3 regions of the Paralcaligenes sp. KSB-10 genome follow, and region 1 is predicted to be linked to each of the others. Evidence: predicted binding sites of a transcription regulator. Region 1 holds the regulator's gene; each other region holds the start of a gene.
What was found. The regulator HrcA, encoded in region 1, represses chaperone genes, less so after heat shock. The targets are predictions, from matches to a motif close to TTAGCACTCNNNNNNNNNGAGTGCTAA.
Positions count from the first base shown of each region.

Region 2: a site for HrcA is predicted at 1,211-1,237, ahead of rpoH (RNA polymerase sigma factor RpoH). Genes of this name have one in related genera too.
Region 3: a site for HrcA is predicted at 1,272-1,298, ahead of LSG25_RS19600 (co-chaperone GroES). Genes of this name have one in related genera too.

Region 1 covers NZ_CP089848.1:2,226,881-2,229,150, reverse strand. Annotated here, with positions in the region: gene LSG25_RS10070 (NAD kinase) at 1-508, opposite strand, end outside; gene hrcA (heat-inducible transcriptional repressor HrcA) at 624-1,634, shown strand; gene hemH (ferrochelatase) at 1,693-2,270, shown strand, end outside.
Region 2 covers NZ_CP089848.1:3,792,611-3,794,880, reverse strand. Annotated here, with positions in the region: gene rpoH (RNA polymerase sigma factor RpoH) at 280-1,164, opposite strand; gene LSG25_RS17355 (tripartite tricarboxylate transporter substrate binding protein) at 1,292-2,266, opposite strand.
Region 3 covers NZ_CP089848.1:4,285,644-4,287,913, forward strand. Annotated here, with positions in the region: gene groL (chaperonin GroEL) at 1-901, opposite strand, end outside; gene LSG25_RS19600 (co-chaperone GroES) at 930-1,217, opposite strand; gene LSG25_RS19605 (SDR family NAD(P)-dependent oxidoreductase) at 1,795-2,270, shown strand, end outside.

The DNA of each region.
Region 1 (2,270 bases):
ACATGAATGCGCCATCGAGTTCGATGCGCAGTTCGATCATGCCGCCCCGGCCGGCGCGGTTGATGACGACATCGTTTAGCGCGACCCCGGAAAACATGGTTTTTTCGCCACGCATGACGCGCCCTTCGAGCAGGACGCGGTCTTCGGCCTCGAAGTTGCCATTGATGACGCTGGTGAGCGCATCCTGGGCGCTGCGCAGCGGAATGTCGGTAATAAACCCCAGGCGTCCGTGGTTGATGCCGATGAGGGGTACGCGGGTATGCGCGAGATGGCGCCCGGCGCCCAGCATGGTGCCGTCTCCCCCCATGATGACCGCCAGATCGGCGCGTTGGCCGATTTCTTCGTAACTGCCGATTGAGTGTTCGGTGATCCCCGTATTACGGGCAGTATCGGCCTCGATTAGCACATTGCATCCCGCAGCCTGTAAAGTGTCGGCTAGTTGACGCAAAGGTGTATCGAGTCCACTGTCCTGATGGCGGCCGATAATCGCAACGGTTTTGAAGTGCATGGGCACAGACCTTGAGTAATGGATTAGAGTGGTGATAAATCGATTATATGGGTGTCCCGAGTTTAGGAAGTAGGTAAAAAAAGCCTGTTTTCGCCAGATTACATAAAATACGGATATGGATGACAGAGCCAATGCGCTTTTAAAAGCGCTTATCGAACGTTATATCGCTGATGGCCAGCCGGTAGGGTCGCGCACGCTTTCCAAAATGTTCGACCTTTCGCCGGCGACCATACGCAACGTCATGGCCGATCTCGAAGAGCTGGGCCTGATCCATAGCCCGCACACTTCGGCGGGCCGCATTCCCACTCCGCGCGGCTACCGGATGTTCGTCGACCGTCTGCTGGCGGTGCAGCGCTTCGAAGTATTGCAGCCGGCCCAGATACGCGAAATGCTGCCGGTAACTGAACCCAGCCGGGCAGTGAATGCCGCGGCGGCCCTGTTATCGAATTTGTCGCAGTTTGCGGGGGTGGTGCTGGCGCCGAAGCGGGCGCAAGTGTTTCGCCAGATCGAATTCATTCGCCTGTCCGACAAACGGGTGCTGCTGATCATCGTGACGCCCGATGGCGACGTGCAAAACCGTATTCTGTCGGTATCGCGCGACTACCTCGAGCAGGAACTGCAAGAAGCCAGCAATTTCTTCAATCATCATTTTGCCGGCATGTCGTTCAGCCAGGTACGGGCTTCGCTGGCCGATGAGCTTTCGTCCCTGCAGGCGGATATCTCGCGCCTGATGCAGGCCGCGGTCGAGGCTGGCACCGCGACAGACGATTCCGATGAGGCGGTAGTCATCTCGGGAGAGCGCAATTTGCTCGATATCACCGATATCGCTTCCGATATGGATCGCTTGCGCCGGATGTTCGCCCTGTTCGAAAAGAAAACCGATCTTCTGCAATTGCTGGATGTATCCAGCCGGGCGCAAGGCGTACAGATCTATATCGGCGGCGATTCGCGGCTGGTTCCCATGGAAGATGTCTCGGTCATTACGGCGCCCTATGGGGTGGACGGCAAGGTGGTGGGCACGCTGGGTGTCATAGGGCCCTCGCGCATGTCTTACGAACGCGTCATTCCGATTGTCGATATTACGGCGCGCCTGCTGTCCAATGCGCTTAGCCATAACCAGCCCTGAATTCCATTTCCAGTCCTTGCCGCGCGGCGGGGCCACATAAAACACCAAGAGCGGTCACGTGTCGAGTTTATTTGCCCCCCGTTTTCAGCCCGAGCCGGCCGATCCCCATGCTTTCGATACCAGCCCGCCGCCGCGCGACGCGGGCCCCGTAGGGGTGCTGCTGGTGAATCTGGGTACGCCCGACCTGCCCACCGCGCCATCGATTCGCCGCTATCTGGCCGAATTCCTGTCCGACTCGCGCGTTATCGAAATTCCCGCTCTTTTGTGGCAGGTCATTTTGCGCGGTTTCATCCTGACGCGCCGTCCGCGCAAGCTGGCTCCCCGCTATGAGGAAATATGGATGGAGGGCGGATCGCCGCTGCTGGTATGGAGCCGCGCCCAGGCGCAGGGGGTGCAGCGGCAACTGGATGCGGAGGGCGCGCCGGTTCGAGTCGAGCTGGCCATGCGTTACGGCAATCCGTCGATTGCCGCTGCTCTTGCGAACTTGCGTGCCCAGGGTTGCGAACGTATTTTGACCGTTCCCATGTATCCGCAGTATGCCGCCAGCACCACGGCGACCGCGGTCGACCAGGTGGCGGCGGTGGCGGCGCGCCTGCGCAATCAGCCCGAGCTGCGTTTTGTAAAGCGCTTTTGCAC
Region 2 (2,270 bases), 1.6 Mb from region 1:
TGTTTTCAATGCCTGCGCGCGGCGCGCATAAAAAACGGGACTCGTGGAGAGTCCCGCAAACATCCGTTTCAAAAGGGAGGGGAAAGAGGAGAAGCCGAAACGGACGACAAGAACATGAACCCGGCAGCAGGTGCCAAGTTCGCTGTCTATGGAAGATTAGTCAGGCTCTTCGGCAATAAGTTCTCGGTTTCTCCCGCCACCTTGTATCAAAATGTGTCATATCACAGCCCAAGCCGTGGCACATCGCAGACAAACGGCGCCACGGCAAGTAAAAGGAACTCAAGCCGTCAGGGCCACACGCATTTTTTTAAAAGCGGCGGCTTCGATTTGCCGCACGCGCTCGGCCGACACACCGAACTCGGCAGCCAGTTCATGCAGCGTCGCACCGCCTTCGTCCTGCAACCAGCGCGCTTCGACGATACGGCGCGAGCGGGCATCCAGGCCATCGAGTGCGCCGGTCAGGCCCGCGCCATGCAGGGTATCGTGTGCGCGGCGCTCAAGTACCCGCGAAGGTTCTTGCTGCCCGTCATCCGACAGATAGGCAATGGGTGCGTACGCATCTTCGTCGTCGCTTTGGCCATCGAGCGCCATTTCACGGCCCGAAAGCCGGACTTCCATCTCGCTGACGTCTTCGGGGCGAACGTTGAGTTCACGGGCAATGGCGCTGACCTGTTCAGTATCGAGCGTTTGTCCGTCGGGACGCATCTTGCGCAAATTGAAAAACAGCTTGCGCTGAGCCTTGGTGGTTGCCACCTTGACCAGACGCCAGTTGCGCACGATATATTCGTGGATTTCAGCCTTGATCCAGTGCACGGCAAACGACACCAGGCGCACCCCGCGATCGGGGTCGAAGCGCTTGACGGCCTTCATGAGGCCCACATTGCCTTCCTGGATAAGATCGGCATGCGCCAGGCCATAGCCCAGATACTGGCGCGACACGGACACGACCAGCCGCAAATGCGAAATAATCAGTTGACGGGCGGCATCGAGGTCGGAGTCGTCACGCAAACGCTGACCCAAAGCCACTTCCTGCTCTTGAGTGAGCAAGGGCAGGCGATTGACGGCGCTGATATAGGCTTCGATCGTGCCTAAAGCACCTGGGTTGGAAATAGCCATGGCCAAAGTGGAGTTGGACAAGGCCAAAGATTGCGAGTTTTGTGTCATCAGGCAGCAGACCCTTCAAGAAATAAGGAATAAGCAGGTTTCTATATTAGCACTCTGGTAGCGAGAGTGCTAATTTTAAGATCCGCCCTGGGGCCAAAAGTTCCTTTTCCCGGCTGCCGAATGCGCGCTACCCCAGCTTCAAGCCTGTGGCCTTGATGATTTTGCCCCATTTACCCACTTCAGCCTGGATAAACCGGCGAAACTCGCTGGGAGAGTCGCCCACCAGATTGACACCCACCGCCCTGAAACGGGAAATGACGGCCGGATCGGCCAGCACCCGGCGAACGGCCGCATTCAGTGTGTCCACCGTTTGGGCCGGCGTGCCTGCCGGCGCCACCAGGCCGAACCAGGCCTCGGACTCGAAGCCTGGAACTATTTCGGCAATGGCCGGGATATTCTTCATTTCGGGTATGCGGTGGCTGGATGCGACGCCCAGCGCGCGCATGGTACCCGCCTTGACTTGGGGCAAAGTGGTGGGCGAGTTGTCGAACATGACCTGGATCTGTCCACCGATCAGGTCCGCCGCGGCAGGCGCGCTGCCGCGATAGGGAATATGCTGCAGATCGATTCCGGCATCCAGCTTCAGCAGTTCCATGGTCAGGTGGCTGGTCGTGCCGCTACCCTGAGATCCGTACGAAAGCTGGCCCGGATGCGCCTTGGCATAGGCGATCAGCCCGGCCAGAGTGGTAAACGGCGCTTTCGGATTGCTGACCAACATGATCGGCACCGAAGCCACCAGCGACACCGGCGCGAAATCCTTGATGGGATCATAGCCCGGATTGGCATATAACTGCTGATTGATGCTGAGCGGCCCCGCACTCGATAGCAACAGCGTGTAGCCATCGGGTTTTGCGCGGGCCACTTCCGCCGCGCCGATATTTCCGCCCGCGCCCTGGCGGTTCTTGACTATGACCGATTGCTTCAATTGCAAAGCCAGTTTTTCCGCCAGCACACGAGCCACAAGATCCGTAGTGCCTCCGGGCGGAAACGGCACGACAATGCTGATCGGCTCGCTGGGATAAGCGGCGGCCTGCGAGGGTGCCGCGGGTATGGCCAGCAAGGCGGCGGCAAAAGCGAACGCCTGGAATATCTGTTTCTTCATATTA
Region 3 (2,270 bases), 2.1 Mb from region 1:
TCACAACGCCGCCGGTCAGGATGGCGATATCTTCCAGCATGGCCTTGCGACGGTCGCCGAAGCCAGGAGCCTTGACAGCCGTGGTCTTCAGAATGCCGCGAATGTTGTTGACCACCAGAGTAGCCAGGGCTTCGCCTTCGACGTCTTCGGCAATGATCAGCAAAGGACGGCTGGATTTTGCAACTTGCTCGAGAATCGGCAAGAGGTCGCGGATGTTGCTGATTTTCTTGTCGAAAATCAAGACATACGGATCTTCCAGAACCGACACTTGCTTGTCGGGATTGTTGATGAAGTAGGGCGACAGATAGCCGCGGTCGAATTGCATGCCTTCGACGACGTCCAGTTCATTTTCCAGCGATTTGCCGTCTTCGACGGTGATCACGCCTTCTTTGCCCACTTTGTCCATGGCATTGGCAATGATTTCGCCAATCGAGCTGTCGCTGTTGGCCGAGATCGAACCGACCTGGGCGATTTCCTTGCTGGTGGTGCAAGGCTTGGACAGTTTCTTCAACTCTTCGACGGCAACGGCAACAGCTTTGTCGATACCGCGCTTGAGGTCCATGGGGTTGATGCCGGCGGCCACGTATTTCAGGCCTTCTTCGACGATCGACTGAGCCAGCACGGTAGCGGTGGTGGTGCCATCGCCCGCGTTGTCGGACGTTTTGGAGGCAACTTCTTTAACCAGTTGTGCACCGATGTTTTCGAATTTGTCTTTCAGTTCGATTTCTTTGGCAACCGAAACACCGTCTTTGGTCACGGTGGGGGCGCCGAAAGAGCGCTCCAGAACCACGTTGCGGCCTTTAGGGCCCAAAGTCGTTTTCACGGCATTGGCGAGAATGTTCACGCCACGGACGATGCGCACGCGAGCGTCATCGCCAAATAGTACTTGCTTAGCAGCCATTATTAAATTCCTTGCTTGATTCGGATGATTACTGGATTACGGCGAGGACTTCTTCCTCGCGAATAACGAGCAGCTCTTCGCCGTCAACCTTGACTGCCTGGCCGGCATATTTGCCGAACAGAATCTTGTCGCCGGCCTTCAGATCAACCGGCAGCACTTTGCCGTCTTCGGTTCTTTTGCCAGGACCTACAGCGATGACTTCGCCTTGATCGGGTTTTTCAGCGGCGCTTTCGGGAATTACAATGCCCGACGCAGTGGTGCGCTCGTTGTCCAGACGCTTGACGATCACGCGATCGTTCAAAGGACGCAGTGCCATGGAGGAACTCCTGTTCAGTAAAAAAATGGAAATATTAGGGTAGGGGGTCAATTGTTAGCACTCAACCCCTTCGAGTGCTAATTATAGGGATGAATTGAATTTGTTCAAGTGGGGGGGAAGGGTTTGTTACATTTTTGATGTCGAATGTCGAACACCACTTGTAGACGTTCGCGAAGATAAGATCAACGCCCATCAATGAACGTTGATCGCTTGCGATATTGCCGGATCAACGATAGCTACTGTGCCAAGGAACCCCAATGAACAGGAGCTATGAGGTCATCTGTGTGGCCGGTCCGGGCAAAAGGCCGTCTTTGGAAGTCATACATCGCGCTCTGATGAGTTCCGCTATCGCACCAGCCCCCTGTTTCCAAGGAGCGTAAGATGCCACCTTAAGGCTTAATCAAAATGAAGCAAGAACTTGCACTTCGCCAGATACAATTGCCTCCCACGGTCTGGAGAACAGACGTGTCGCGCTTGTAACGGGTATTGGGGCGGCTATGGGTTTAGCTGCCTTGCTTTGAATTGCGGCGCAAATCCTGACTATCTCCAACTGCCTTAAATATCTTCAAAACTTAATATGACAATTCCCAACTCCTCTCTACCGGTCAGTGTCGTAACTGGCGCCGCACGCGGCATCGGGCTCGCAACCATTCGATGGTTTCTGGCTCACGGCCACCAAGTGGTTATGCTCGACATTGATGCCGAGGAACTCTCAAAAGCCGCACTCGAGTATCAAGGTGACAAGCGCGTACTTGCGCTGCCCTGTGACGTGTCGAACCCCGAGCAAGTGCAAGAGACCATGGCGCGGATCGAGGCGCACTTTGGCCGCATCGATGCGCTGGTGAACAATGCCGGCGTTGCTGTGTTCAAGACGTTAGGCACGACCTCGTTCGAAGAGTGGCGCTACGTGATGGCGACAAATCTGGATGGCGCCTTCCTCTGCTCGCAAGCCTGCGTACCCGTGATGTTAAAGAACGGCGGCGGTTCAATCGTCAACATCGCGTCGATCTCGGGATTGCGCGCCAGCACCTTGCGCGTTGCCTATGGCACCAG